DNA from 4 places in the Vibrio porteresiae DSM 19223 genome. Region 2 is predicted to be linked to each of the others. Evidence: predicted binding sites of a transcription regulator. Region 2 holds the regulator's gene; each other region holds the start of a gene.
What was found. The regulator MetJ, encoded in region 2, represses methionine synthesis genes. The targets are predictions, from matches to a motif close to TTAGACNTNTANANGTCTAA.
Positions count from the first base shown of each region.

Region 1: metA (homoserine O-acetyltransferase MetA) is a predicted target of MetJ. The motif match lies at 3,883-3,902, and genes of this name have one in related genera.
Region 3: metH (methionine synthase) is a predicted target of MetJ. The motif match lies at 4,479-4,498, and genes of this name have one in related genera.
Region 4: metE (5-methyltetrahydropteroyltriglutamate--homocysteine S-methyltransferase) is a predicted target of MetJ. The motif match lies at 5,761-5,780, and genes of this name have one in related genera.

Region 1 is NZ_AP024895.1:2,093,336-2,101,041, forward strand. It holds gene OCV11_RS09415 (HlyD family secretion protein) at 1-933, shown strand, start outside; gene OCV11_RS09420 (ABC transporter permease) at 955-2,106, shown strand; gene OCV11_RS09425 (ABC transporter permease) at 2,100-3,248, shown strand; gene OCV11_RS09430 (ATP-binding protein) at 3,318-3,716, opposite strand; gene metA (homoserine O-acetyltransferase MetA) at 3,926-4,870, shown strand; gene pilW (type IV pilus biogenesis/stability protein PilW) at 5,056-5,721, shown strand; gene OCV11_RS09445 (hypothetical protein) at 5,816-6,037, opposite strand; gene rlmF (23S rRNA (adenine(1618)-N(6))-methyltransferase RlmF) at 6,110-7,165, opposite strand; gene OCV11_RS09455 (M48 metallopeptidase family protein) at 7,324-7,706, opposite strand, start outside.
Region 2 is NZ_AP024895.1:3,368,488-3,376,193, forward strand. It holds gene priA (primosomal protein N') at 1-653, opposite strand, end outside; gene rpmE (50S ribosomal protein L31) at 959-1,177, shown strand; gene OCV11_RS15425 (malic enzyme-like NAD(P)-binding protein) at 1,454-2,731, shown strand; gene metJ (met regulon transcriptional regulator MetJ) at 2,900-3,217, opposite strand; gene OCV11_RS15435 (O-succinylhomoserine (thiol)-lyase) at 3,441-4,607, shown strand; gene OCV11_RS15440 (bifunctional aspartate kinase/homoserine dehydrogenase II) at 4,607-7,018, shown strand; gene metF (methylenetetrahydrofolate reductase) at 7,308-7,706, shown strand, end outside.
Region 3 is NZ_AP024895.1:380,580-388,285, forward strand. It holds rRNA gene OCV11_RS01775 (23S ribosomal RNA) at 1-1,432, shown strand, start outside; rRNA gene rrf (5S ribosomal RNA) at 1,519-1,634, shown strand; tRNA gene OCV11_RS01785 (tRNA-Asp) at 1,682-1,758, shown strand; gene OCV11_RS01790 (phospholipase A) at 2,053-2,958, shown strand; gene OCV11_RS01795 (cation:proton antiporter) at 3,027-4,355, opposite strand; gene metH (methionine synthase) at 4,546-7,706, shown strand, end outside.
Region 4 is NZ_AP024895.1:2,377,480-2,385,185, reverse strand. It holds gene OCV11_RS10940 (pyridoxal phosphate-dependent decarboxylase family protein) at 1-576, opposite strand, end outside; gene OCV11_RS10935 (methyl-accepting chemotaxis protein) at 608-2,509, opposite strand; gene OCV11_RS10930 (hypothetical protein) at 3,430-3,660, opposite strand; gene OCV11_RS10925 (hypothetical protein) at 3,751-4,431, shown strand; gene OCV11_RS10920 (DUF4250 domain-containing protein) at 4,564-4,752, shown strand; gene metR (HTH-type transcriptional regulator MetR) at 4,755-5,666, opposite strand; gene metE (5-methyltetrahydropteroyltriglutamate--homocysteine S-methyltransferase) at 5,960-7,706, shown strand, end outside.

The DNA of each region.
Region 1 (7,706 bases), 1.3 Mb from region 2:
ATCGGATGGATAGCGTACAGCTTCTACCTCGCCTATCAACCGCAACCCATTCGTTTACAGGGGCAAATTGAATCGCAGCAATACAGTATCTCCTCCAAAGTCGCGGGGCGAATTGACCAAGTTTTTGTACGTAAAGGCGATCAACTCGAAAAAGGCCAGTTAGTCTTTACAATTCACAGCCCTGAAATCGAAGCCAAATTAGAACAAGCCATCGCCGGGCAAAAAGCCGCTGGTGCGTTGGAAAGTGAAGCCAAAAATGGCGCACGGGAACAACAAGTTCAAGCGGCCAAAGACCAATGGTTAAAAGCCAAAGCGGCTGCAGAGCTTGCAGAAAAAACTTATCTACGCGTTAACAACCTCTATAAAGATGGCGTGGTTTCAGAGCAAAAACGCGATGAAGCCCAAACTCAATGGCAAGCGGCTAAGTACACCGAAAGTGCTGCCGAGCAGATGTTTGAATTAGCCAAAGAAGGCGCGCGTAAAGAGACCATTCAAGCGGCCACTGAGAAAGCCAAAGCGGCCGCAGGAGCCGTGGCTGAAGTGGAAGCTTATGCAGCCGACACCAAGATCAATAGCTGGTTTAACGGTGAAGTCTCACAAGTCTTACTGCACAGTGGTGAGTTAGCTCCGCAAGGATTTCCCGTTGTGACCGTGATTGACACCCAAGACACTTGGGCCGTTTTTAATGTGCGTGAAGACTATCTTCGCCACTTTGCCAAAGGCGCGACTATTAAAGCCTATGTTCCAGCATTACAGAAAAGCCTCGACTTTAAAGTGACACACATCGCCGTGATGGGCGATTTTGCCACATGGCGTTCGACGGATGCGACCCAAGGTTTTGATTTACGAACGTTTGAAGTGGAAGCCCGCCCCGTTGAACCAAGCAGCGCTTTGCGCATGGGGATGAGCATAGCGGTAACATTGACCCCTTAAATCTAAAGAGACACTTTGACTATGTGGCAACAGCAGTGGCGATCTATTCAAGATAACCGATGGCTACAGTGGAGCGTAATTTGGTTACCTCTGCTGCTGGCTGCGTTTTTGTGGTGGATTTTCTCTGCGGCGATAGTGCGAGATTTACCAATAGGTGTGGTCGATCTCTCCCACAGCACGTTATCAAGAAGCTTGATTCGCGATGTCGATGCCACATCGACACTCGCCGTCACGCGCTATTATGCCTCTGTTGATCAAGCCAGTGATGATCTGATCCAGAGTAAAATTTACGCGTACATCGTTATCCCCTATCGCTTTGATCGCGACCTAACTCTGGGTCATCAACCCACGGTGACCACCTTTTATAACAGCCAATACATTTTAACTGGGCGATTAGTGAATTCTGCGGTAGCGACCGTGCAAGCCTCTTTCAATGCCAAGGTCGACTTGGTCAAAACCTTATCTCGTGGTCAGCAAACCACACTTGGAGCCCTTGCTAATGCGGTTCCCATTCAAACGCAAATGACCCCGCTATTTAACTTAAATATGAACTACGCGCAGTTTTTGCTCTCAGGCATTATCCCAGCGCTGTGGCAGATTATTATTGTGGCGAGTGTGATCATGGTGTTGGCGAACAACCACCAGCAGACGCAAGATGAAGTGCAGTGGCAACAGGCACCGCTTACTCAACTGCTAAGAGTCATCACACCTTATCTGCCGTGGTTTGCGCTCCAAGGAATGGGGTATCTCTATTGGTTTTATTGCTTACTTGGATGGCCAAATCATGGACATCTTATCGCGATCCTCGCGGCGCAGTGGCTCACCATCGCAGCCTGTGTCGTAATGGGAATTCTGTTTTATCTCATTACCCTTGATGCAGCGCGAAGCCTAAGTTTTGCAGCAGCCTACACCGCCCCTAGTTTCGCTTTTATGGGGGTGACTTTCCCTGCCACCAATATGGGCACACTCGCTACGCTATGGCGCGATATTTTGCCGATTAGCCACTACATTGAAGTACAAATTCAACAAGTCAACTACGGTCTATCTTCTTGGGAATCTCTGCCCACCATGCTGAATTTGCTGTGGTATACCATTCCATTGGCTGCGGTTCTCTGGCTAGCGCCGAGGCGTTTAACCCCATCGTCTAGGGCTGCGGAGGATCACTCATGTTAAGTGTTTTGATGCAAGAATGGCGAGCCCTCACTCGTAACGCTGTGGTGGTATTAACCGTCTTCGGTGGCGTGTTTTTTTACTCCTATCTTTATCCGCTACCCTACGCGCATCAAATACCGCTGAAGCAGCCGATTGCTGTGGTCAATCTTGATAGGAGCGCCATCAGTTATCAATTAGAACGAATGGTGGACGCCACACCACAACTTGCGGTGATGACGCGCATGGAAACCATCGCTGACGCCAAGCAAGCGTTTCTAGCACAACGCATTACTGGTTTTTTGGTGATCCCCGAACATTTTTACCGTGATTTGATGTTAGGCAGTCGTCCGACCCTCTCCTACGCGGGCGATGCCTCGTATTTTCTTGTCTATGGCACCATAGCGGAAGGGCTTGCTAAAGCCTCTGGCACTTTATCTGCACAGGCTAAAGTCACGCGATTACTGGCCAAAGGGCAGGCTTTAGTGCAAGCACAATCGGGTTACGCGCCAACGTTATCGAATTTAAAACCGACCTTTAACGCGCGCATGGGGTATGTCGATTATGTTGTCCCTGCCGTTTTTGTGCTGATTTTGCAGCAAACCTTAGTGATGGCAGCAGGGCTTATCGGAGGGACACAAAAAACAGATTACCGATCAAACCGTTATTGTTGGTCAGAACCAACGTGGAAGATATTGCTTACGCGGTCTATCGTGTTAGTAGCGGTCTACTATGTGCTCAGCGCTTACTATTTTGGTGGCAGTTTTCATTTTCATGGCGTCAATACCTTAGCCAACCCGGTGCAATTGATGACCTTACTTTTGCCATTTTTACTCTGCTCAGTATTTATCGGCATGGTGCTTGGCGCTGCAACGCCCAAACGAGAGTACGTGACCTTATTGGTATTGGTCAGTTCAATGCCGCTGGTCTTTTCGGCAGGATTTATCTGGCCAGTGGAGAGTTTACCCAAGCCGCTCACGGCCCTGGTGAGCCTGTTTCCCAGCACTCCGGCAATTCAAGGTTTTTTAGCGTTAAATCAAATGGGCGCAAGTTGGCCCCAAGTGGCGACGCAATGGACTCATTTGTGGCTACTCACCGTGGTTTGGGGCGTACTAGCGTGGGTAACGTACCAACGCACTCAACATGCCATTCGGACTCTATTTTAGATTAGAGAGACAACAGAGATAAGAAGGCTAAGTATCTAACAAACGGTAAAACTTGCTCAAGCAAACAAACTATTTGGCCGAATTTACCCTTGGATGTTCTTGCCACTGTTTTTTCATTTTAGCGATGGTTTTATCGTCCACACCATGGACATTGCCATACTGTTCTCGGCACACCATGATGGTTAATTTGGCTTGGTATTTTCTCGCCAACTTGCGATAAAACGCCATTTCCCATTGGCGCACAAAGGTATTTGATACCACGATATTGTGCCCTTCCGATAGCCAGTACTCACTTTGAGCCTGACACCAATCATGCGCTTGACCAATCAGTTCAGGGCGAAAATGATAGTCACCGTGTTGATTAACAAAGAACATGTCCGCTTCCAAATGAACACCGGGTAAAGTTTTGGCGAGGGTCGACTTTCCCGAGCCAGGTAAACCTCGAATCAAGGTAATGTTCAGTGACATACTTATTTAACTCTTTGTTATCAATATTAAAACCTAAGAAACCAACCACTAAGCCGACTCAGCTTAAGGCGAGAAAGAAGTTTACTGTTTTCTCTTTTTTAGCGTAACTTATTTTTAATGCCTACGCATTTTGCTCTCGACATCATTCAGCAGTTAGGTTATAAGTCTAGATGTATAGACGTCCATAAATATCGCTTAGGGAGAAAGCTGTGCCTATTAAGATACCTGATCAATTACCGGCTAGAGATGTGTTACGACATGAGAACATCTTTGTGATGCCTGAGTCTCGTGCTTCCACTCAGGAAATTCGACCACTCAAAGTGTTGATCTTAAATCTTATGCCGAAAAAGATAGAGACAGAGACTCAATTCTTACGTCTTCTGTCCAATTCACCTTTGCAAATCGACATTGAGCTGCTGCGTATTGACGATCGTCCAAGCAAAAATACGCCAGAAGAGCACCTCAACGCCTTCTATCGTCAATTTGAACTGGTGGAAAAACGCAACTTCGATGGCTTGATCATCACTGGTGCGCCTTTGGGTTTGGTTCAGTTTGAAGATGTTGTCTATTGGGATCACCTCAAACGCATTATGGATTGGGCGAAAAGTCATGTGACATCCACTCTTTACGTGTGTTGGGCTGCTCAAGCGGCACTGAAGTTGATCTACAACTTGCCAAAACGCACCCGCGAAGAGAAACTTTCTGGTGTTTATCAGCATGAAATTCGTCAACAGTTCCACCCATTACTGCGTGGTTTTGATGATACTTTCCTTGCGCCGCACTCACGTTACGCCGATTTTGATGTGGAGTATTTAGCCGAGCATACCGATCTCGACATTCTTGCGACCTCTAAAGTTGCAGGTGTGTATCTGGCTTCCACCAAAGATAAACGTAATGTGTTTGTCACAGGTCACCCAGAATACGATGCTTTTACCTTACACAATGAATACATTCGTGATGTAAAAGAGGGGCTAGATCCAGCAATGCCAGTGAACTACTACCCAGATAACAACCCAGAAAACCAGCCTCACGCCAGCTGGCGTAGCCATGGTCATCTGCTGTTTGCTAACTGGCTTAACTACTGCGTTTACCAACAAACACCGTACGATCTGGATAACTTCAGCGAAGACAAATTCACCAAAGACGAAGATTGATTCGCCGCAGCGACAGAGTGACATCAGTGAGTTGAGATTGAAAGACAAAGGCCACCAGAATGTGGCCTTTTTTGTCAGTGCTTCTCAGCCGTTTTTGCCATCTCACTCGCACACTGAATGCAACAGGCTAGATGAGCACCTAAGCGCTTTTTAAGATAGCACTCCTTTGGTTAGGAGCGCCGAAAATGACCAAGCGATATTTTTTCTTATCACTGCTACTGTGCCTTTTGTCTGGCTGTGTTCATCAATCCTCGCAAAAGACCACTCAAGATCCTCAAGCGATCGCGGATGCCCGAATTGCCTTAGGTCTTGCCTATCTCAAACAGCATGATAGCGTCAAAGCCAAACAGAATTTAGATCGCGCGTTAGAAGTGATGCCACATTACCTCTCCGCCCAACTGGCCATGACCTATTACTACGAGCAAGTTGGTGAACTGGGATTAACTCGCAAGGCGTTTACCGATGCCCTCAAGGATCATCGACAAAGTGGCGATTTACTGAATAACTACGGCGCGTTTCTCTGTCGGCAAAAAGAATATGCTCCATCACTGGCCTTTTTTGAACGCGCCGTTGCCTCGCCTAATTACCACGATATTGCAGCAACTTACGAGAACGCCGCCTTATGCGCTTGGCAAGCCAAGCAAGATGACAAAGCGCTACGCTATTTTACCCACGCCCTGCACTACTCTCCCGATAATGAACGGCTGCAACGTTATATGATTCGTTGGGCAAGTGAAACCAAACAATGGGATGTAGTTAAGGAAAGGCTGCAGCATTATGTGAGGCGATTTGGTAACAGTCGTTACACGGCAGAAATTGAGCGCCAGTTAGCCTCAGTGTCTAGAAACTAAAAACCGGATACTAAAACTAGTCAGTAAAACAGCCACTAAAGACCAATCACTAAAGAAAAAAGACCAGTAGTAAATGTTCAACGAACTAAACAGGTTATTTCACGTTGGTAGGACGCCCGTCACGCCCCCCTTTGCGGTCCCGATAATGCACTCGACGTAAACGGCGTGTCTTTCTTGCTCGCTGCATCTTCAAATATTCAAGAAACAACATACGACAAAAGAAGAACAACCCCACCAGCAACAGTAGGGTAAACACCGACATAAAAGGAACGCAAAGCCAATCAGGCTGACAAGGTACAAAAAATTCGAAGTCCATATCAACCTCCTGCGAGCAAGCACTCTTAGTATCGCGTAATTACAATATTAGCGAATTATCTTGCTCAAAAAGTTAACATTTTTCCTTCAGCCACACTTTGCGCTGACTAGCATTTTGAAAACTCCATGCAATAAAACGGCTGATTTTTTGACCTTGCGCCATTTCGACGACTTGCGCCTCGACCGCTCCAACTTGCTCAAGTTGTTTACGCATCCAGCGTACATTCTCTTTTTTCGAGATCAGCGAGCTAAACCAGAGTACCTGGTCTTTAAAGAGCGCACTTTCTCGAGCCATTTTCTGCAAAAATGCTGCCTCACCGCCCGGACACCAAAGCTCGGCTTTTTGTCCACCAAAATTGAGCCCAGAGCTTTTACTCATCACGCTTTTTCCACCCTGACGTTTCTGTGCATTTTTTGCCAAGTTAGCTCGTTTTTGTTCAGTGCCCTTTTGCGCCTCTTCAAGTGAACTATGAAAAGGAGGGTTGCAGGTGGTCAAGACAAAGTGGTCATTCGGCGCAATGATCCCGGTAAAAATAGACTCGCTTTGAGATTGTAACTGGCAAGCAATTTTACCCTTAAGCACCGCATTACTCTGGGCAATCTTATTGGCCTGTTCAACCGAAACCGGATCAATATCGGAGGCTTTCACCTGCCAACCATAATCCACAGCAGCAATAATGGGGTAAATACAGTTAGCCCCAACGCCAATGTCCAACAGGGTGACATCAGACATCGCCAATTGTGGGAACTCTTTTTGCAATAGCTCAGCCGCACGGTGAATATAATCGGCACGTCCAGGAATCGGTGGACACAAGTATCCTTGCGGAATATCCCACTCAGTCACACCATAATGGTGAGCCAATAACGCTTGATTAAGACGTTTTACCGCCACAGGGTCAGCAAAAGGAATGGTGTCAACGCCGAGGGGATTTTTCACCACATACTGCCTAAGTTCTGGCACGGCTTGGCACAGAACCGTGAAATCATACTGACCGTGATGACGATTGCGTGGATGCAAACCGGCTGGGCTAGTAATGACTTTGACCTTAAGCGCCGCTGCCTCAGCTGGAGATTTTTTGGGTTGAGCGCCACTTTTACGCGGCTTAACCGTTTGTGCACTTTCGCCCATCTTCGCTGGCTTCTTACCTTTTGCTGCCGCGCGCTTAGCCCGTTTTTGCGCTTGCTTTTGCTCATCACTTAGTGATTCATCTGCAGACGATTGACGCTTAGTGGACTTTTTCTTAAAAAACTGGTCAGCGGGGATACCGTTGATTAGCGGCGCACGACTCATGCTTCAGCTCCTTTTAACTCTTGTACCATCATAAAAATACGCGCATCCAGCTCGAGCTGATGATAGTGCGGCTCCATATGACAACAGAGTTGATAAAAGGCTTTGTTATGATCTTTCTCTTTTAGGTGTGCCAGCTCATGCACCACCAACATGCGCAATAAAGGTTCGGGAGCCGATTTAAATACCTGCGCAATACGAATCTCATTTTTGGCTTTGAGCTTATTGCCATGCACGCGTGAGACATAGGTGTGCAAACCCAATGCATGGTTGATCAAATGAATTTTGCCATCCCACACCACTTTACTCAGTGGTGCTGTTTTCTTCATAAACTGATTTTTCAGTGCCATCGTATATTGAAACAAGGCTTTTTCGCTTTGAA
Region 2 (7,706 bases):
TAACCTTGTTCACTATTGACCGTAGCAATCGCAATCGCCTGCTCTTGATTCAAGCGCGGTTTATCCACTTGCGCTTCAATCTCTTTTGGCCAAGCGAGCACTTTGGGCTGGTTTTCACGCATTTCCACCCAGCCTTTTTGCTCAAGTGCTTTCAGAGTGGTCGATGAAAAATCTTCGCTGAGTAACTGTTGATGAGAAACAGCACCATTTTCTAGACGATACATGACACGGACTTGCTGGACAGCACGTTTATCCAAACCTACCATCAGTTGGTTGCGGCCAGCTTCAGTCATTACCCATTCACGTACACTTGCAAAATCCGCATTATTACCTTTACGTAATGCACTGGGCATCGCGTTAGCTAACGTATCTCCGAGGGGATGTTGGTAAAACTGACTACACCATTGCAGTAGTGCATAGAGGTTATCTGGCCAAACCGGCTGGTTATCCAAAACCGCGAGAATTTCTTTAAGCTGTGTCAGCGGAAAATCGGATTCGCTCACCAACGCTGTCACAATACCAATCAGTTTCTGCCGCCCAAAAGGAACCGAAACACGCCCGCCAATAATAGGAAACAGGTGCGCAGGTACCAGATAATCAAATTGTTTATCTAACGGAACAGGCAGAGCAACACGGGCAATGGAAGGGCGCATAATTTATCGTCAAAAACCAAATATCAGCCCACAGTCTACTGGATGAAAGAGACAAATTCGACTCTATATCTAAGACTTCATTAGAGATTACCGATATTGAGCCACGATAGGACATTTAATCGTTTTCTATATGGTGAAATTTGCGGCAAAAGCAGTTGATCCCAGACTAATGATTCTTTATCATATCGCGCCTTACAAGATGGCGATGTCTTAAGCAACGTATCTTGTAAATTACTATTAACTATACGTGTGGTGTTCGGCAAATAGATTCGAATAGCGACACGGCCCCAAATTGAGGTTATCCCATGAAAGCTGGTATCCACCCAGAATACAAAGAAGTGACTGCTAACTGCTCTTGCGGCAACACTTTCGTTTTCAAATCTACTCTAGGTCAAGACTCTCTTCACCTAGACGTATGTGACAAATGTCACCCATTCTACACTGGTAAACAACGTATCGTTGATACCGGTGGTCGTGTTGATCGCTTCAACAAACGTTTCGGTACTCTATCAAGCAAGAAATAATTTCTGCTTTATAGTTGTACAAAAAAAGGACGCGAATGCGTCCTTTTTTATATGCATAAAAATGCACTCATACTCACTTTTTATTATCAGTCATAAGCAGAAATTATAAGAAAGTATTTTCTGTTACCCGCGCAAACCTTTGCTTTATTTTATCTGGTCTTATCAGATCAGTTTTGACAAAAAATAACCACTTTTCCCCAAGTAACTAACTATGCAGCAGCAAAATCCTGCTTTAGAATGGTCGGCTTTTCTACAATCAATAACTGAGAACAGCCCATGTCCGACGACAATAAAAAAGAACTGACAAAAGAAGAACAGTTCCGCCAGAAGGCTCTTGATTACCATGCGATCCCTACAGCAGGGAAGATTGCTATCGCTCTGACCAAGCCTGCGGATTCGGCTCAAGACTTAGCATTGGCATACAGCCCAGGTGTTGCAGAGCCAGTACGCGAAATCGCAAAAGATCCAGCAAACGCTTACAAATACACAGGTAAAGGTAACACTGTTGCCGTTATCTCTAACGGTACAGCGATTCTTGGTCTTGGTAACCTAGGCCCTCTTGCATCAAAACCTGTAATGGAAGGCAAAGCACTTCTGTTTAAACGTTTTGCTGGCATCGACTCAATCGATATCGAAGTAAAACACAATACTGTCGACGAATTCGTTAACACTGTAGCGGCAATCGCAGATACTTTCGGCGGTATCAACCTAGAAGACATCAAAGCACCTGAGTGTTTTGAAATCGAACGTCGCCTTATTGAACTTTGCGACATCCCAGTATTCCACGATGACCAACACGGTACTGCTATCGTAACTGCAGCCGGCATGCTAAACGCTATCGAACTGCAAGGTAAGAAAATTGAAGAGTGTACTATCGTCTGCCTAGGCGCTGGTGCAGCAGCATGTGCATGTATGGAACTGCTGATTCAATGTGGCGCGCAACGTGAAAACATCTATATGTTGGACCGTAATGGCGTGATCAGCACTCAACGTGACGATCTGAACGTTTACAAACAACGCTTTGCCAACAACACAGACAAACGCACTCTAACCGATGCGATTGAAGGTGCTGATCTATTCCTAGGTGTATCAGGTCCTAACCTGATGACTGAAGAGCAAATCAAACTGATGGCTGATAAGCCTGTCGTCTTTGCGTGTTCAAACCCAGATCCAGAGATCACTCCAGAGCTAGCACACAGTGCTCGTCAAGATTTGATCATGGGTACAGGCCGCAGTGACTACCCTAACCAAGTTAACAACGTATTGTGCTTCCCATTCATCTTCCGCGGTGCTTTAGACGTACGCGCTAAAGAGATCAACATCGAGATGAAACTGGCTGCAGTAGAAGCGATCCGCTCTATTGCTAAAGAAGCAGTACCTGAAGAAGTGTTGAAAGCAGCAGGTGTTGAAGAACTGAGCTTTGGCCCACACTACATCATTCCAAAACCAATGGACCCACGCCTACTACCTCGCGTAGCAAAAGCAGTGGCTCAAGCGGCTGTGGATTCAGGTGTAGCGCGCATTGCACTACCTGATGGTTACATGGATAACTAATTCTGTTATTCATCACCGCAATTAGGTGAAATATAAAAAGCCCCTGACCTCAATGGCAGGGGCTTTTTGTTTGGATCTCGTTCATGCTGAAACGGTGCGATGTAACCCAACTAGCGGTGTGAATGTGCAACCACCGCTTAACCAACGGCATTAAGTTTGCCGTGAGGATTAGTCGTCGTAAGCTTCAAACTCGATGCCCATCGCGGTCATCAGCTCTTTCGCTTCAACAGGAATATCATCTGGGCGGTCTTTACGTAGGTCTTCATCCGTTGGCAGAGGTTGACCTGTGTACGCGTGTAAAAAGGCCTCACACAGCAACTCACTGTTGGTTGCATGTCGTAAGTTATTAATTTGGCGACGAGTACGTTCATCAGTCAGTACTTTAAGTACTTTAAGAGGAATAGAAACTGTAATCTTTTTTACTAACTCACTCTTCTTGCCATGCTCTGCATAAGGGCTGATATATTCGCCGTTCCAGTCTGCCATTGCGCACCTTCGTTAAAATTATTTCGGTAAGGAATATCAAAGACCCCAATTTTAGCGGGATTTACTGCCATAAGCAAAGACATATAGACGTCTAGAAGTGTTGACGTCTTCTTTTTTGATAAGTAAAGTGTGATGTTATGCATCACTCATCAGTCCCAGAGACATTTTGTCGGGGCTACAATGGATGCCCAAAATTCAGAGTCACACAGGAAAGGAAACACTTATGACCACGCGCAAACCAGCGACCATTGCGGTTCGTACCGGTATTGAATCAGACACTCAATATCATGCTGTTGTTCCACCCATTTACCTCTCAACCAACTATGGTTTTCCTGCGTTTGGTGAAGTGCCAAAATATGACTACACCCGCTCTGGTAACCCTAACCGTAACTTGCTTGAACAAGCGCTGTCTGATCTAGAGTGTGGCGTTGGTGCAACCATTACAAACTGCGGTACATCCGCTCTGAACCTTTGGGTCTCTGCACTAATTGGTCCACAAGACCTTATTATTGCTCCTCATGACTGCTACGGTGGTACGTATCGCCTCTTCAACACTCGCTCACAAAAAGGCGATTTCAAAGTGTTGTTTGTCGATCAATCTAACGAAGCTGAGTTTGCTAAAGCACTTGCACAAAAACCAAAATTAATTTTGCTAGAAACTCCATCTAACCCATTAGTCCGCGTAGTTGATATTGCTAAGGTATGTGAACAAGCCCATGCTATTGGTGCTCTAGTTGCCGTTGATAACACATTCCTGACTCCTGTTTATCAAAAACCTCTGACTCTTGGTGCTGATTTTGTTATCCACTCAACCACCAAATACATCAATGGTCACTCAGATGTCATCGGTGGCGTAGTCATCAGTAAAGAGAAAGAACACGCTGAAAAAATTGCATGGTGGGGCAACTGTATTGGTGCGACCGGTACACCATTTGATAGCTACATGACTCTGCGTGGTCTGCGCACTCTTCCTGCACGTATGCGTCAACACGAAGAGAGCTCAAAACAGATTCTTGCTTACCTTCTAACTCAAGAATTGGTCAAAGTTGTCTACCACCCTAGCCTACCAAACCACCCAGGTCACGATATTGCGAAGAAACAGCAGTCGGGCTTTGGTTCTATGCTAAGTTTTGAGCTAAATGGCAGCTACGAACAACTTAAAGTCTTCGTGAGCTCACTACAACTGTTCTCGCTTGCCGAATCTTTAGGTGGTGTAGAAAGCCTTATCTGTCACCCTGCGACCATGACTCACCGCGCTATGGGTGAAAAAGCACTGGCTGAAGCGGGTGTTTCTCAACTGTTACTGCGCGTTTCAGTGGGTTTGGAAGATGCGGAAGACTTGATCGCCGATTTAGACCAAGCCTTTAGCAAAGCTAAGGAGATTCGTTAATGACTACACAACGCCAGTTGCATAAATTTGGTGGTAGTAGCCTGGCGAACGCTGAGTGTTATCAGCGCGTTGCTCATATATTGAAGGAATATTCCAAGGACAACGACTTAGTCGTTGTCTCTGCGGCAGGGAAAACCACAAACCGTCTGATTACCTTTGTTGATGCATTGAGTAAAGACGGCCGTGTGGCTCACGAAACATTACAGTCACTGCGTCAGTATCAAGCTGACCTTATCACCGGACTCTTAGAAGGTGAACAAGCGGATACTCTGCTCACTCAGCTTGCAGCAGAAATTAGCGATCTGGGAGAAATCGCTGCCCCTATTAGCGTCGCTCAACGAGCTGCTATTCTAGGACATGGTGAAGTGTGGTCGTCTCGCCTTCTTGCTGCCCTATTGAATCAGCATCGCATGCCTGCGATGGCGATTGATGCGCGAACTTTCCTACGCGCAGAATCAGGAACGCAACCAGAAGTCGATCGCGCAGCATCATACCCATTGTTGCAAACGGTATTGACTCAGCACGCTCAACAGCGTCTCATCATTACCGGCTTCATGGCGCAAAATAACGCGGGCGATACTGTGTTGCTCGGACGTAATGGTTCTGACTATTCAGCAACCATTATCGGTGCCCTGTCGGATGTGGCGAAAGTGACTATCTGGAGTGACGTTGCTGGGGTCTACAGCGCTGACCCACGAATCGTCTCCGATGCCTGCTTATTACCACTGCTTCGTCTCGATGAAGCCAATGAATTGGCTCGCCTTGCAGCTCCTGTGTTACACAGTCGTACATTGCAACCGGTCGCCCAGAGCACTACCGAACTGCACTTACGCTGTAGCTATCAACCAGAAGCTGGCTCAACTCGCATTGAACGTATCTTAGCTTCTGGGCGTGGGGCCAAAATCATCACCTCGCTTGATGATGTGATGCTAATTGAGCTGACTTTTTCGCAAAATCATCCATTTGATCGCATCAAAAATGAAGTGTTAGAACGTCTCAAACGCGTTCAATTGGAACCATTAGCTTTCGAAGCGCAAGCGGATCAATTCCTGTTGCGTCTGGCTTACACAAGTGAAATCGTTACTGGTGCTTTAGCTTATCTGCAAGATAGCGCTATTGAAGCTGAACTGAGACTCAAAGAGGGTTATTGCCTAGTTGCGGCGGTCGGCGCTGGGGCATCGATTAACGCCAACCATTGCTTTGGTTTCTATCAACAAATCAAAGGTGAACCCGTTGAGTTCATCTCAGAAACCGATTCAGGGTTAAGTTTGGTAGCTGTTCTACGTCAAACCGATCTCAACTCACTCGTGATAGGTCTTCATACCCAATTATTCCAAGCTCATAAGCGCATTGCTTTAGCACTTTGCGGTAAGGGCAACATTGGCTCTAGCTGGTTAAAACTGTTTGCCAAAGAGAAAGAAGAGCTAGAAAAACGCCGCGGAATGGCCTTTGAGTTAGTCGCGGTAGTGGACAGTCAAACCTATCTGTTTAATGAGCAGGGTCTTGATGCCAATACCGTACTCAAAAATTACGCCAATGAAGCTGTCGCCAATAATGGTAACGAATGGGTAAAACGTCTCAGCAATCTCGAAGATTACGATGATGTGATTATCCTTGATGTCACCGCTAGCGAAACTTTAGCACTGCAATATCTAGAGTTTGCTGAACTGGGGATGCACCTCATCTCGGCAAACAAGGTGGCAGGTTCTGCACCAAGTGAGTACTACAATCAGGTGCAAGAAGCCTTCTCGAAAATCAGTCGCCACTGGCTGTACAACGCCACGGTAGGCGCAGGCTTGCCAATTAACCACACAGTGCGTGATTTGCGTGAAAGTGGTGATGAGATCGTGGCTCTATCGGGGATTTTCTCCGGCACACTTTCTTGGCTATTCCAGCAATACGATGGCACGGTTCCGTTTAGTGAACTGGTTGACCTAGCGTGGCAACAAGGACTTACTGAACCTGACCCTCGCAATGATCTGGATGGCTCGGATGTCATGCGTAAATTGGTGATTTTGGCTCGTGAATCTGGACTCGATATTGAACCAGAAAGCGTGAAAGTTGAATCATTGGTTCCTGAAGAGTTAGCAGATCTCTCTTTGGATGACTTCCTCGATCAAAGTGACCTACTCAATAAACGTTTAGCTGAACGTCTCGCAAAAGCGCAACGCGAAGGCAAAGTACTGCGTTATGTGGCAAGACTAGAAAAAAATGGCAAAGCAACTGTAGGTGTAGAGGCGCTTGAGAAAGAGCATCCATTGGCTAACTTGCTTCCATGTGACAACATCTTCGCCATCGAGAGTAAATGGTACAAGGATAACCCATTAGTGATCCGCGGCCCTGGTGCTGGACGAGAAGTCACAGCGGGTGCGATTCAATCGGATCTAAACCGCCTGTCTAGTTTCCTCTAATCTCCTTCAAGCCTGCGTCTAACCATGCAGGCTTTTCTTTCTGCCCATTTTATCCTTTATCAATCCCCTTAACTCTGTGACCTCTGATATCTCATCACTTGCCAAGTACTGCTACATTATTTAAGGTTATTGTGACTATTTTTCATCTACCACATGAAAAACATTCATGTTTAGGCTGTTGACTTTAACAGCAATTCACCACATTATTTGGACATATAGACGTCTAAACGGCGAAACAAATTAACGAGAATAGCTTCGTATTGTGGCGACAGGTCACAGGGAGAAAATTATGGGATACACGCATGCCAGCCACATCGATGCTCTGAATCAAAACATTGCAGAGCTATCGGATAACATCAATGTTTCATTTGAGTTTTTTCCGCCAAGTAACGAAAAGATGGAAGAAACATTGTGGAACTCTGTGCATCGTTTAAAAACATTACGTCCCCAATTTGTTTCCGTTACCTATGGTGCGAACTCCGGTGAGCGTGACCGTACCCACTCGATCATTAAAGAGATCAAAGATCAAACGGGTCTCGTTGCCGCGCCACACTTAACCTGTATCGATGCAACTCGTGATGAGCTAATTCAAATCGCCGATGACTATTGGAACAACGACATTCGCAATATCGTTGCGCTGCGCGGTGATATTCCAGCAGGCGGTGGTCGCCCTGATATGTACGCATCT
Region 3 (7,706 bases), 640 kb from region 2:
GTGCGTAGGTTGGGTGTTTAGGCAAATCCGGACACCTAAGACTGAGACACGATGTCGAGCACCTAAGGGTGTGAAGTCATTGATGCCATGCTTCCAGGAAAAGCCTCTAAGCTTCAGATTGTAAGGAATCGTACCCCAAACCGACACAGGTGGTCGGGTAGAGAATACCAAGGCGCTTGAGAGAACTCGGGTGAAGGAACTAGGCAAAATGGTACCGTAACTTCGGGAGAAGGTACGCTCTCGACGGTGAAGTCCCTTGCGGATGGAGCTATTGAGAGTCGCAGATACCAGGTGGCTGCAACTGTTTATTAAAAACACAGCACTGTGCAAAATCGTAAGATGACGTATACGGTGTGACGCCTGCCCGGTGCCGGAAGGTTAATTGATGGGGTTAGCGCAAGCGAAGCTCTTGATCGAAGCCCCGGTAAACGGCGGCCGTAACTATAACGGTCCTAAGGTAGCGAAATTCCTTGTCGGGTAAGTTCCGACCTGCACGAATGGCGTAATGATGGCCACGCTGTCTCCACCCGAGACTCAGTGAAATTGAAATCGCTGTGAAGATGCAGTGTACCCGCGGCTAGACGGAAAGACCCCGTGAACCTTTACTACAGCTTGGCACTGAACATTGAGCCTACATGTGTAGGATAGGTGGGAGGCTATGAAGCGAAGACGCCAGTTTTCGTGGAGTCGACCTTGAAATACCACCCTTGTATGTTTGATGTTCTAACTTAGTCCCATTATCTGGGACAAGGACAGTGCCTGGTGGGTAGTTTGACTGGGGCGGTCTCCTCCCAAAGAGTAACGGAGGAGCACGAAGGTGGGCTAATCACGGTTGGACATCGTGAGGTTAGTGCAATGGCATAAGCCCGCTTAACTGCGAGAATGACGGTTCGAGCAGGTGCGAAAGCAGGTCATAGTGATCCGGTGGTTCTGAATGGAAGGGCCATCGCTCAACGGATAAAAGGTACTCCGGGGATAACAGGCTGATACCGCCCAAGAGTTCATATCGACGGCGGTGTTTGGCACCTCGATGTCGGCTCATCACATCCTGGGGCTGAAGTCGGTCCCAAGGGTATGGCTGTTCGCCATTTAAAGTGGTACGCGAGCTGGGTTTAGAACGTCGTGAGACAGTTCGGTCCCTATCTGCCGTGGGCGTTGGAGAATTGAAAGGGGCTGCTCCTAGTACGAGAGGACCGGAGTGGACGAACCTCTGGTGTTCGGGTTGTGTCGCCAGACGCATTGCCCGGTAGCTAAGTTCGGAATCGATAACCGCTGAAAGCATCTAAGCGGGAAGCGAGCCTTGAGATGAGTTCTCCCTGGCGCTATAAGCGTCCTAAAGGGTTGTTCGAGACTAGAACGTTGATAGGCAGGGTGTGTAAGCGTTGTGAGGCGTTGAGCTAACCTGTACTAATTGCCCGTGAGACTTAACCATACAACACCAAAAGGGTTTTGTAGGACTCGATTAAGACACTTGAATTGTGTTGAGACTTGAAACAGCTTTCTAAATTAAAGAATTTGCTTGGCGACCATAGCGATTTGGACCCACCTGATTCCATGCCGAACTCAGAAGTGAAACAAATTAGCGCCGATGGTAGTGTGGGGTTTCCCCATGTGAGAGTAGGACATCGCCAGGCTTTAAATTGCATTAGCGAGATGGATATCTTGTTAATAAGAATACAGCGGAGCGGTAGTTCAGTTGGTTAGAATATCGGCCTGTCACGCCGAGGGTCGCGGGTTCGAGTCCCGTCCGTTCCGCCACTAATTAAAGAAGCCTCAGTCGAAAGACTGAGGCTTTTTTGCTTTTTGTTTAAAAAATATTTGTGCACTTCTCTTTTTCTTTCCCCCCCTAAAGACACGCAGACTTCTTCACCAGACAAAGCTATTGTTCATTCGAGGCCTTCTACTCGAGAGATTGTCACATACGGTTTTCGATCGTATAGGTTGATCAATGTTAAATTGTTGTGATTAAACCGTAGGTCACCTTTTCATAGTGAAATAGCGATGCTAATTTATCTGCTGAATGTTTGGCATCTAGCTATTGGAGTTTTCTGAATGAGATTGCCTTTATTATTGGTTCTATTCTCCTGCTATGCGTCAAATGTAGCTTATGCTGAAACAGCATCTACTGACGTGAAATCAAATGATGAGTCTTTGGTTGACGAGAGAGTGCAGGATGAGAAGAAGGTTCAGGATAACCCTTTTGTTATCATGCCTCACAAGGCTAACTATTTGTTACCTATCACTTACAATCCTCATCCTAATGACAAACCGTTCCGTGAAGATGATGAATATGCTGATGATCTAGAAAAGTTCGAGGCTAAATTTCAGATATCTTTTAAGATGCCACTAGCTATCGATCTTGTCGGTGGCGGTGACCTATATTTTGCGTATACCAACCAGTCATGGTGGCAAGTTTATAATAAAGATGATTCAGCCCCGTTTCGAGAAACCGTACATGAACCTGAAGTGTTCATGCTCTTCGACAACGATTGGAAAATTGGTGGCTTTACTAATTCATATTGGGCTCTAGGAGCTAACCATCAGTCTAATGGACGCTCTGGGACACTTTCGAGGAGTTGGAACCGTTTATATGGTTCTATGGTGTTCGATAAGGGGGATTTTGCCTTAAGTGCAACAGCGTGGTGGAGAATTCCTGAAAGTCGCAAGGATAGTCCTACCGATGCCACTGGAGATGATAATCCAGATATCACCCACTACATGGGGCACTTTGAGCTTGTCGGTCTATATGGAGTAGGGCAACAGCGTTATACGTTTTTGATTCGAGATAACTTACAGCAAGATAATAAAGGTGCTCTTCAATTAACGTGGAGCTATCCGATTCATCGTAACTTACGTGCGTACGTTCAATACTTTAACGGTTATGGTGAAAGCTTAATTGATTACGATGTGCATACTCAGCGTATTGGTATTGGTATCGCGTTAAACGATCTTTTATAACCTCATTTATTATAAAAAGAAGCCTCCTGTTCGGAGGCTTCTTTCAGTTTGTAGACGCGATATACTATCTAATTCTGCTCGTCTTTGACTAATTCATTTGCTGTTGACTCTTGCTGCTCTTCCATTTTCTTTTCAGCAATTTTCGCTTTTTCAATCATAGGTGTGATCGTTGATCCTTGGATCAAAATAGAGAACACGACCACTGCATACGTCATCACTAGAACCAGTTCTTTTACGTCGATTAACTTATCTGGAATCACCATAATTCCTGATGGAATAGACAATGCCATGGCCAACGCTAAGCCTCCGCGCAATCCACCCCAAGTTAATATACGGATAGACCAAGGATTGTAAGTGCGATAACGTTTAAACCCAACGTAAGGCACTGCAACACTGACGTAACGACCCAAGAGTACCAATGGAATCGCGATTGCCATGACTATCCAGTCTTCTTCGTGGAATTTAAATAGCAACATCGACATACCGATCAGCAAGAACAGTACGCCATTTAAAAACTCATCGACCAGTTCCCAGAAGTGATCTAAGTGTTCTTCACTCTCTTTAGAGAATCCAATAAAGCGCGTCCAGTTACCGATCATAATGCCTGATACCACCATTGCTAGCGGTCCTGACACATGGATGATATCTGCAAACACAAAGCCAGCGGTTGGGACACCTATGGTTAGTAACAATTCCATAGAGTGGTCATCTGTTGCACAAATCAAATAATGGAAGATTAGACCAAGAACCAAACCATAAAGGATGCCACCTAATGCCTCATGTACGAATAATTCAGCTACACTGCCGATAGTTGGTGCGTGTTGACCAAATGCGATAGTAAAAATGGTGACGAAGATAACTAGACCAAAACCATCATTGAATAGTGATTCACCTTCTATTTGTGTTGAAATACGTTTGGGTGCGTTAAGTTTCTTAACGATAGCCAATACGGCTATTGGGTCGGTTGGTGAAATCAATGCGCCAAAGAGAAGACAGTAAATAAGTTGTAGATCGATACCTAGAAAATGACAGGCGCCGTAAAGACCGTAACCGATGAAGAAAGTTGAAAAAAGAGTTGAGCCTAAGGCGAGAACGGCGATTTCCCATTTTTGATCTTTTAGGTTGGGAAGTTTGATACCTAATCCGCCAGCAAATAACAAGAATCCTAATATGCCTTTGAGCAGGAAGTCTTCGAAGTTAATACTGGTCATGGTAGTTCGAGCGATTTTGGTTAATTGAAACCAATCATTTTGACCTGCAACTAAGATGAGCAACGAAAGCAACATGGAACCTGCGGTAATCGCTATTGTTGTTTGCATTTTACCTATCTTGCTGTTGAAGAAGGCAATAAGCATCGCAGCGGCAGAAAGAAAACAGAGTGTGTAATAGACTGACATTTTCTTCTCTTTGATGTAACAAATTGTGAGCGGAAATTGTCTGACGATGGTGGCTAAATAGCAAACATTTTTTGTTGTTCTTATCACCAATGAATGAGAGTGAAATTTGTCCTTTTTATTGATTTAGACGTCTAGATTTCTAGATGGACTATGATAGGATGTCGCTAATCATAAGGAATGAGGTTGTATTGTGAGTAGTTATATAAAACAACAAATAGAAACACAGTTAAAGCAACGCATACTGCTTATTGATGGCGGTATGGGAACCATGATTCAAGGTTATAAGCTGGAAGAGCAAGACTACCGTGGAGCGCGTTTCGCTGATTGGCATTGTGACCTAAAGGGTAATAATGACTTACTTGTTTTAACTCAGCCTCAGTTGATTAAAGAGATTCACGATGCGTATCTGGAGGCCGGTGCTGACATTCTAGAAACCAATACATTCAATGCCACCACTATCGCGATGGCTGATTATGATATGCAGTCGATCAGTGAAGAGATCAACTATGCTGCTGCTAAATTGGCCCGTGAAACTGCAGATGAATGGACGGCTAAAACACCAGATAAGCCGCGCTATGTCGCTGGTGTTTTAGGTCCAACTAACCGCACATGTTCTATTTCACCAGATGTAAACGACCCTGGTTTTCGTAATGTTCATTTTGATGAGCTAGTAAAAGCGTATTCAGAATCAACGCGTGCGCTTATCAAAGGTGGTTGTGATCTGATTCTTATTGAAACCATTTTTGATACGTTGAATGCCAAAGCGTGTGCTTTTGCCGTCGAAACCGTATTTGAAGAGCTTGGTTTGACCTTACCCATCATGATCTCCGGCACGATTACCGATGCCTCTGGTCGTACATTATCGGGTCAAACAACCGAAGCTTTTTATAACTCCATGCGCCACGTTTCACCTATCTCGTTTGGTTTAAACTGTGCTCTTGGCCCTGATGAGTTACGTCAATATGTTTCTGAAATGTCGCGCATTTCAGATTGCTTTGTCTCAGCTCACCCTAACGCTGGCTTACCAAATGCCTTTGGTGAATACGATTTATCACCAGAAGATATGGCTGAGCATATTTCTGAATGGGCTCGTTCAGGATTTCTCAACTTTGTTGGTGGGTGCTGTGGTACGACGCCTGAGCATATTCGAGCCATCGCCAAAGCGGTTGAAGGTGTCGCACCTCGTGTTATTCCTGATATTAACCGAGAATGTCGTTTATCTGGCCTTGAACCACTTAATATTGCTAAAGAAACCTTATTTATTAACGTTGGTGAGCGAACCAACGTCACTGGCTCTGCTCGTTTTAAACGCCTCATTAAAGAAGAGCAATATGACGAAGCGCTAGAAGTTGCGCGTCAGCAGGTTGAAAACGGTGCCCAAATCATCGATATCAACATGGATGAAGGCATGCTAGATGCTCAAGCCTGCATGGTGCGTTTTTTGAACCTATGTGCTTCTGAACCAGAAATTTCGAAAGTACCGATCATGGTGGACTCTTCTAAATGGGAGGTCATCGAAGCAGGCTTAAAATGCATTCAAGGCAAAGGGATTGTTAACTCCATCTCGCTTAAAGAAGGCAAAGAAAAATTTGTTGAACATGCCAAGCTAGTGCGTCGTTATGGCGCTGCAGTCATTGTCATGGCATTTGATGAAGTCGGTCAGGCCGATACTCGCGAACGTAAACTGCAAATTTGTACCCGAGCTTACCGAATTTTGGTCGATGAAGTGGGGTTCCCGCCAGAAGATATCATTTTTGACCCTAATATCTTTGCTGTTGCAACAGGGATAGATGAACACAATAACTACGCTTTAGATTTCATTAATGCAGTCGCTGATATTAAGCACGACTTGCCTTACGCAATGATTTCCGGTGGTGTGTCTAACGTATCGTTCTCTTTTCGCGGTAACAACTATGTCCGTGAAGCAATTCACGCGGTGTTCCTATATCACTGTTTTAAAAATGGTATGGATATGGGGATCGTCAATGCAGGTCAGCTTGAAATTTACGATAACGTGCCACAAAAATTACGTGATGCGGTTGAGGATGTGATTCTTAACCGTCGCGATGACGGCACTGAACGATTGTTGGAAATTGCCGAAGAGTATCGTGAAAACGCTGTTGGTAAAGAAGCCGATACGTCTGCTCTTGAATGGCGAACTTGGCCAGTAGAAAAGCGCTTAGAGCATGCTTTAGTAAAAGGTATTACTGAGTTTATCGTTGAAGATACCGAAGAAGCACGATTGAAGTCGGCTAGACCCATTGATGTGATCGAAGGTCCATTGATGGATGGCATGAACGTGGTCGGTGATTTATTTGGTGAAGGGAAAATGTTCCTTCCTCAAGTGGTGAAATCAGCTCGAGTGATGAAGCAAGCTGTTGCTCACTTAGAGCCATTTATTAACGCGCTTAAACAATCGGGTTCATCAAACGGCAAAATATTGATGGCAACCGTAAAAGGCGATGTTCACGATATCGGTAAGAACATTGTCGGTGTGGTGTTGCAATGTAATAACTTTGAAATCATTGATCTAGGGGTAATGGTTCCCTGTGAGCAGATTCTAAAAGTCGCGAAAGAACAGAAGGTCGACATCATTGGCTTGTCTGGTTTGATAACCCCATCCTTGGATGAAATGGTTCATGTCGCGAAGGAGATGGAGCGTCAAGGTTTTGATATTCCACTAATGATTGGTGGGGCGACAACATCGAAAGCCCATACGGCAGTGAAGATTGAGCAGAACTATCATCAGCCTGTTGTGTATGTCAGTAATGCTTCTCGAGCGGTGGGTGTGTGTACCGCATTATTGTCAGATGAGCAGCGTCCAAGTTTTATTGAAAAACTCAATGTTGAATATGAGCGTACGCGTGAACAACATGCGCGTAAAACCCCTAAATCTCGTCCGGTGACGTTAGCTGAAGCTCGTGCGAATAAAGTTGCTATCGATTGGGATGATTACGAACCACCAGTTCCCGTTAAGCCGGGAATCCATGTGTTTGAGAATATGGATGTAGCTACCCTACGTCAGTATATCGACTGGACTCCATTCTTTATGACTTGGTCGTTGATGGGTAAGTACCCAGCGATTTTGGAGCATGAGGAAGTGGGCGAAGAGGCCAAACGTCTATTCCATGATGCCAATGAGTGGCTTGATCGTATTGAAAGTGAAGGGTTGCTGAAGGCGTCTGGTATTTGTGGTTTGTTCCCTGCAGCAAGCATCGGTGACGACATTGAAGTCTACCGTGATGCCGAGCGTCGTGATGTTTCTCATTTACTGCATCACTTGCGGCAACAAACGTTCAAACCGAAAGGTCCTAACTATTGTTTGTCTGATTATATTGCGCCGAAAGAGAG
Region 4 (7,706 bases), 990 kb from region 2:
GCAAGAGCCTGGCAGGGCTTTACGCAGACCCAGCAGGTAACCATATAGGTTACAGAACGTGCCGCCTTGAGTGAAAATACCAGAAGCATTTTCAACGTCGTAACCAGCAAGATTTGCAATTTGACGAACCACTAAACGTTCAAGTTCAGTCGCTTTACCTGAGTATTCGCTGTACACCAAGTTTGGGTTAGCGATCGTGGCCAAAATGGCACCGTGAATCGCAGGATCGCTCGGCGTAGAAATCACGTTTTCTACCGCTTTAGGATCTTCCCAGTTTTTGGTTTTTTGCGCTGCGAACATCGCGATAGGATCGAATGGTTCGTTACTGTCTGAGCAATGCGCTGGAATCTCTGAATAGTTCAGCAGGGTTTCCATCATGTGCTCGTCGTTTAATTCAGCACTGTGGCGACGGTTCTCAATTAAACTGTCCAAGCCGGCGATCTGATAGGTTGGCCATAACGCTTTATCGCGACCGAAAAAGCGTTTTACCACCTGAGAATACTTACTGTTGAACGTATCGCTTACAGTATTGGCAGAAAGATCAGACCAAACGTGCTCAATTATTTCCGTTGTCATACGGACCTCTTACTTAATGGTATAAACGAAGTTAATACAATTTAAATTTGCGAACTAGTTGGTCTAGTTCACTATTGGCTTGCGCCAAGAGTTCAGTTGCTGACACCGTTTGACGACCGCTGACCACAAGGGATTCAACGATATCGCGGATGGTCAACATATTGCGCGATAGTTCTTCCGTTACACGGCTTTGTTCTTCTGTCGCGGTAGCAATTTGGGTGCTGACATCATCGATTTCGTTTACCGATTGGCTCATCTCGGTCAGGCTGGTGGAGACTTGGGCAGTGCTGTCGGCAGTGGATTGACACTGTTGCTGGGTCTGTTTCATCGAGTTGACCACACTGGAGGTGACGTCCAGTAGTTGCTGCAGCATGGAAGAAATTTCCGAGGTACTGTTTTGGGTGCGAACAGCCAGTGCGCGCACTTCATCGGCAACCACCGCAAAGCCACGACCTTGTTCGCCGGCGCGAGCGGCTTCAATTGCAGCGTTTAGTGCTAACAGATTGGTTTGCGCTGAGATCTCTTCAATCACATTTACCACGTCGTAGATTTTCATCGTATCGTTGTTCATTGCCGCAATACGGCCAGACATGGTTTCCACTTCACCCACTAATGACTCGACGTTACTCACTGCGTTATTAACGATGGCCAGTGATTCACGTGCGCCAGTGTTAGCAGAAGCGGTAAGTTTGTTCGATTCAGTGACGTTAACCGCCACGCTATGGGCGCTTTCACTCATCTCAGTAATCGCGGTGACTACTTGTTCTGTCTCAGCAGAGTGAGAAATTAACTGGGTTTCGTTATCACGAGCGCTTTGACCCAGTTGCGTGATACTGCTGGAGATGTTTTGGCTTGCTTGAGCAATGTGCAGCATCATTTGTTGCAATTGCTCAGTGAAGCTGTTGAAACCTTGGCTGATTTGCGCAAGATCGTCATTGCCATCCACTTGTAGACGTGACGTCAGGTCGCCACTGCCTTGTGAAAGCGCTAATACCGCTGCTTTCAAGCGTAGTAGAGGTTTATAGGCACTTTCGATGGAGAGCACCATGCAAGCACAGCTCACCAAAAGCAGCACTAGACCGGTCCAAATGGCATTCCATTTCGCACTTTCCACACCCGCTTGAGCGGTCGATTTGTCAATGAAAACCATCAACGTCCAGTGGTTATCGCCGGTAAGATGAATACGTTGGAAGTAACCAGTAAAGTCTTTGCCAAGGTAAGGGAAAGTCAGATGTCCTTGCTCTTTGGTTTCGAAACCACGTTCCATATCAGCAAACACTGGGTTGACTTGGGTTGGTGTTTTGCCAATGTCAGATGGGTCATCACTTGCAAAGAAGACAGAGTTGCGGTCAACCAACGTGGCTGCGCCACCTGCAAAACGCATTTGGTTGATGCTACTGGCAACGTTATCGATCACGATATCACCAATCAAAACACCCACTTTGCGACCATTTTCGGTCACTGCTTTGGTCAGGCTGATGGTTTTCTCACCGGTCTGCAAATCTTGATAAATGTCGGTCACGATCAGATCGTTAGACTGAATTGCTGTTTTATACCAAGGTCGATTTTGTAGAATGTTGTTACCAAGAATTTGGTGATCGCGAGAGATGAAGCTAGTGCCGTTACTGTAAGCGATGGCAACGGTGCTGAAATTGCCGCTTTTTTCGAGTAGGTCAACTAATTTGAGGTTTTCCGCGTCCGAAAGGTTGAGAGAAAATGAAGCGGCTCCGTTATCAATGGCTTGTTGCTTACCTTGATACCAAGTTTCCATATTGGAAACTTGCGATTTGAGTTTTATCTCTGTTTCTTTCACCAGAGAAGACACCATTTTGTCTTGCAGATTATAGATATTAATCGAACCAAGAATGATCAATGAAAGTGCGACTAATAATGACACACTGAGATAGATGCGAGATTTAAAACCTAAAGTCATGCGCTCCGCTAACAAGTATTCCTTGTTATCCCTAAAATATATTGTTGAAACAACGATGCATGCCTACTTTATTTACCCTCCCTAACTTTGCAGCGCTTCATAAACAGAGATGCAAGCAGGCTACAATTTCCTAATACATGTCGAATTGGGATGGCTTGCCGAGTGTGTGCCGTCGATTCGAACATGGAAGGATAGTGGATGATAGGCATTGCTACTGGTTTTAATCATACAGATGGCAATGAATATAAATTCAATGCAACTGATTGATGTTGTGCGCAGTGAATATAATCTAATATGTGTGGCGAATACAACACTTTATAAAAATAAAATGATCATCAATGGCTGATTGTTTTGCATTCAATTCGTAATGAAAAATTTATCCCTGCGTCACAATCAAGAAACATGTGATGGCCTTTTGATCGGTTTGTCTGAGAGGGCAAGATAAGGTGAGATTGTTGCGAATGACATGATTTGCAGGTATCTGCGTTAAAACGCATGACATTGGTCGTCATCACAAATGAAAATAGAGAAGAGGTCTCTGCGGTAGTGGTCATGTTCAACCACTGAACATAGAGGTCTTAGCAGGGAGTATTCGCCATTCGTAGCATGTGAAATAGAGTGAAACGACAGAGCTTCAAATAACTATTTGGGGATTGCTGGTAAGAGAAAAATTCGTCTAATAATTGGCGATAAGTCAAAATAATAACGAGTGCTATTTTTATGACGGATTATTTGATCAAATTAAGTAACAGCTAAAATAATATCCCAGTACCAAAAGTTAGCTTGCTACTGGGATATATTTAATTACTAAGAAACGGTTCTAATGATCTGATTCCGGAAACAAATAGGAGTAAAAATGCTGACTATGGTTACCAAACAATTGCTTTGCTCGCTGCTCTAAATCATGAGTGCAGCAATTATTATCTGAAATCGGGGTTAATTATCTGCTCATAGAGAGGCAACTCTTTTAACGAATAGTGGTTCTCTAAGGCGACAAGTAGCACTTCACTCCATGCATCATCAAAATCCAAGTCGTGGTTTAGCGAGTTCCAAAACTGCTTTCTAGCCACAGTCAGTTCGTCATTGGAGATGGTTTTCATTGACTCAAGGACGTGACGATAGGCAGTCAGTAAGTCCCATTCTGTTTGCATTAAACTATATACCCAATGGTGAAGTGATTTGGGGATAAATGAATAGTTTGCTATTATCTGCGCCCTGTTACTCTTCTTGTCTCGATGATTATGCTTCATTCATTACTTGCAATGTTGCCGCCTATGCTATTGGGTGCGCAGCTCGTTCTAACGCTCATCATGGTTAAAGGTGAAATCTGCCCTGGACAGCGTGGCCGTGTACATAAAGTGCTGCCAGTGGTTGGTATTTTGTGGTTAGCGACCGCTTTCAACCATCTTATTTTTATTGTACTTGGCGCAGGGATTCTGTTTTTCTGTTCGCAGGTGCAAACCAAGAAAACCCGCGATGAAGGCCCGTTGTGGGCAATGCATGTGACGAACGTGCTCGCGGTGCTTGCGCTGCTGTGGCAATCTTTCTTATATCCCCATCTTTGGGCTGGCGTAGCGCATTTTATCAGTCTAGCTGTCTCGGGTAGTGTCTTGGCGCATCTCTTGATGACGCTGGCGCGATCACGTCTGCAAGCGTTTAACCGGATTCTGCCAGTGGTAGGCATTGTTGGCACCATGCTGATGGTGCTCTGTTTAGTTCCGTATGGATACCAGTTGAGCGAGAGTGCATTAGGCGCGTTGACTCAAGGCGTATTAACCTATTTGGCACTGCTGGTGCTGGCGATCATCACTTGGTGTTGGCACATCTTTACCAATAAGAGCGTGGCAAAAATCCAGTTAGCGGTAACTCAAATTCTGATCTTGATCGCTATGACCGGATTTGAAGGTCTCTACTTACTTTAACCACAACGACACTTCATTTTTCGCAGTATCACATTTTTCACGTGTGATACTGCGCTTCTCTCTATTGCTGACTACGCTTTAAGTGATCTCTTACTTTCGACGATGGATAAGATCGCTATAAGGAGACTGACAATGGATCTCAGTAATGTGCAGCGTTTTGACACCCATATCTTACTTGGCATCATTAATGAAAAACTGCGGCTAGAGTGCCACAGTTTGGATGATTTAGTGATGACCTATGAAATCGATCAAAGTCACTTGGAACAAAAGCTTGAAGCTGCGGGCTTTGAATATGACCCGCTTACTAACCAATTCCGTTAGACTTAAGCTATTTTTATGCCTTCAAGATGGCTTTTACATTGTGAACGAGCCGTAGCAAAGAAGGCTTGGAGATAGCGTTTATCCTTTTCACTATGGCGAGTGGCGGCAAACAGACGTCGCCACAAGCCGTTACCCAGTGGCTTACTGGTGATCAATCCTTGGCGAGAAAATTCACTGATTGCCCAGTTAGGCAATGCTGCAACCCCAAGTCCAGCAGAAACCATTTGCACTAACATCAGAGTGTTATCGGCCTGTTTCCAGCGTGCCGGTTCAACTCCTGCTGGATTGAGGAAATGTTTTACCACATCCAAACGCTGCTTTTGTACTGGGTAGCTCAACATGGTTTGATCGGCGAGATCTTGTGGCTCAATACGCTCTTTATTGGCAAGCGGGTGATTTGTCGCAGTAATCAGGCGCATCTCAAAGTCAAACAGCGGCTCGTAATGCACTTCTGAACGCGGCAAAATATCTGACGTGATCACAAGATCCAGCTCGCCAGCGAGTAGAGCTGGCAGCGGTTCAAAACCAAAGCCTGAAGAAAAATCGAGTGTGACCGTTGGCCACGCCACCTGATATTCACGCAGCGCTGGCATGAGCCATTGGAAGCAGGAGTGACACTCAATCGCCATGTGTAAGCGACCATTCACATCCTCTTTGAGGCTGGCCAATTCATTTTCTGCTCGAGCAAGACGTGGCAAAATTTCATCAGCTAAAGCCAACAGAATCTCACCCTCAGAGGTGAATTTTACTGGGCGAGTTTTACGCAGAAAGAGTTGGCCACCAATACGTGACTCCAAGTCTTTGATCTGATGAGAAAGGGCTGACTGAGTAAGATGCTGCGCTGTGGCAGTCGAGGTCAACGAACCCGTATCGCGAAGTGAAATCAATGTTCGTAAGTGTTTGAGCTCAATCATTAAAAATCCTTACTTAACTGTGTGCCCTGAGCGTTGCATGTGCTTTTTGTTCCGTTACGGAGTGCGCGTAACTTATCACTTTATCTTTGGACTTGTAAACGTCTAGATGTCCAAATGGTTAGTGGATGTGTAAGTTTATCAATATCAACTTAAACTACATGAAAATTTTTAATAAACAAGTTGAATATTCGACGCTTGCGAAAATAACGTGCCAGTTAGATAGTTTAGCCATCTAGACATCTGAATTTGCATTCATTCAATGTCGGCTCCACATAATTTAGAAGGAAGAGATGATGGCGACAACAACACACATTTTGGGTTACCCACGCATTGGCGAACAACGTGAACTGAAATTTGGATTAGAGAAATATTGGCGAGGCGAAATCGATCAAGTTCAGTTGCAGGCATTGGGAAGTGACCTTCGCACGCAAAACTGGGCGTTGCAAAAGGAGGCTGGTCTTGAGTTTGTTACAGCAGGCGACTTTGCTTGGTATGACCATGTTCTTACCACGTCATTGCTGTTAGGGCATGTACCAGCGCGCCATCGTCATTCGGGCCACAGTGTGCAGGAACAAAGTGCTCTGGAATTGGACACGCTATTTAACGTTGCACGAGGTCAATCGCAACAGCAGTGTGGTTGCCAAGGACATGCAGCGTCAGATATGACTAAATGGTTTAACACTAACTATCATTACATCGTTCCAGAGTTTGGCGCAAACGATCAGTTTCAAGTCAGTTGGCCGCAGCTATTTGAGGAAATCAATCAAGCGCTACAGCAGGGCCATCAAGTCAAACCTGTCTTACTTGGGCCGGTGAGTTATCTCTATCTTGGGAAAGAAATTGAAGAAGGATTTGACCGTCTCTCATTGTTGCCGCGTGTGCTGGCCGCTTATCAAGACATTCTCGCAAAGCTTGCTGCGCAAGGTGTCACTTGGGTGCAAATCGATGAACCTATTTTGGCTCTTGAACTTGAGAGTCCGTGGCTTGAGTCATTTGCACTGGCGTATCAGACGCTCCAAAGCGAAGTGAAACTGTTACTGACTACCTATTTTGATTCTGTGTCACACGTACTGAGCAAGATAGTTACGCTGCCTGTTGATGGTTTGCATGTTGACCTTGCTTCAGCGCCAGAGCAATTGAATGAGGTGGTCAATCTATTACCAGAAGATTGGGTGCTGTCGGTTGGGGTGATTAATGGTCGTAACGTATGGCGAGCCAACCTCAGTGAATGGATTGAACGGTTAGAACCAGTAAAACAGCAATTGGGAGAGCGTCTCTGGATAGCCAGTTCTTGCTCGTTGTTGCATAGTCCCGTTAACCTTGATGCTGAGACAAAGTTAACGCCTGAAGTACAGAGTTGGTTTGCCTTTGCCAAACAGAAAGTAGCGGAAGTGGTGCTGTTAGGTAAAGCTCTGGATAACGATCCTGCGGCCATTCTTGCCTGTGACACATATAGCCAACCGATCATTGCTCGCCAGTCGGCACTGCATGTCAATAAACCTCACGTTCAAGATCGCGTTGAACAAATAACGCCAGCATTGAGTCAGCGCTCTGAACCTTATCAAGCGCGTGCCCATCATCAACATGAAGTGTTGAATCTGCCATTACTGCCTACAACGACCATTGGTTCGTTCCCGCAAACGGCGGAAATTCGCGCCTTACGTAGTGCATTTCGTCAGGGAAGATTAGCCAAAGCGGATTATGTGGCAGCAATTAAAGAGCAGATTGCCGATGCAGTTCAGCGACAGGAAGCGTTAGGTTTGGATGTTTTGGTGCACGGGGAGCCAGAGCGTAATGACATGGTAGAGTACTTTGCTGAACATCTGTCAGGTTTTCAAACCACAGAGTTTGGTTGGGTGCAGAGTTACGGATCGCGTTGTGTCAAACCTGCGATAGTGGTGGCTGATATTGAACGAGAACAGCCAATCACAGTGGAATGGTCGACTTACGCGCAATCTTTGACGCAAAAGCAGATGAAAGGGATGTTAACCGGCCCGGTGACCATTTTATGTTGGACATTCCCGCGTGAAGACATCAGCC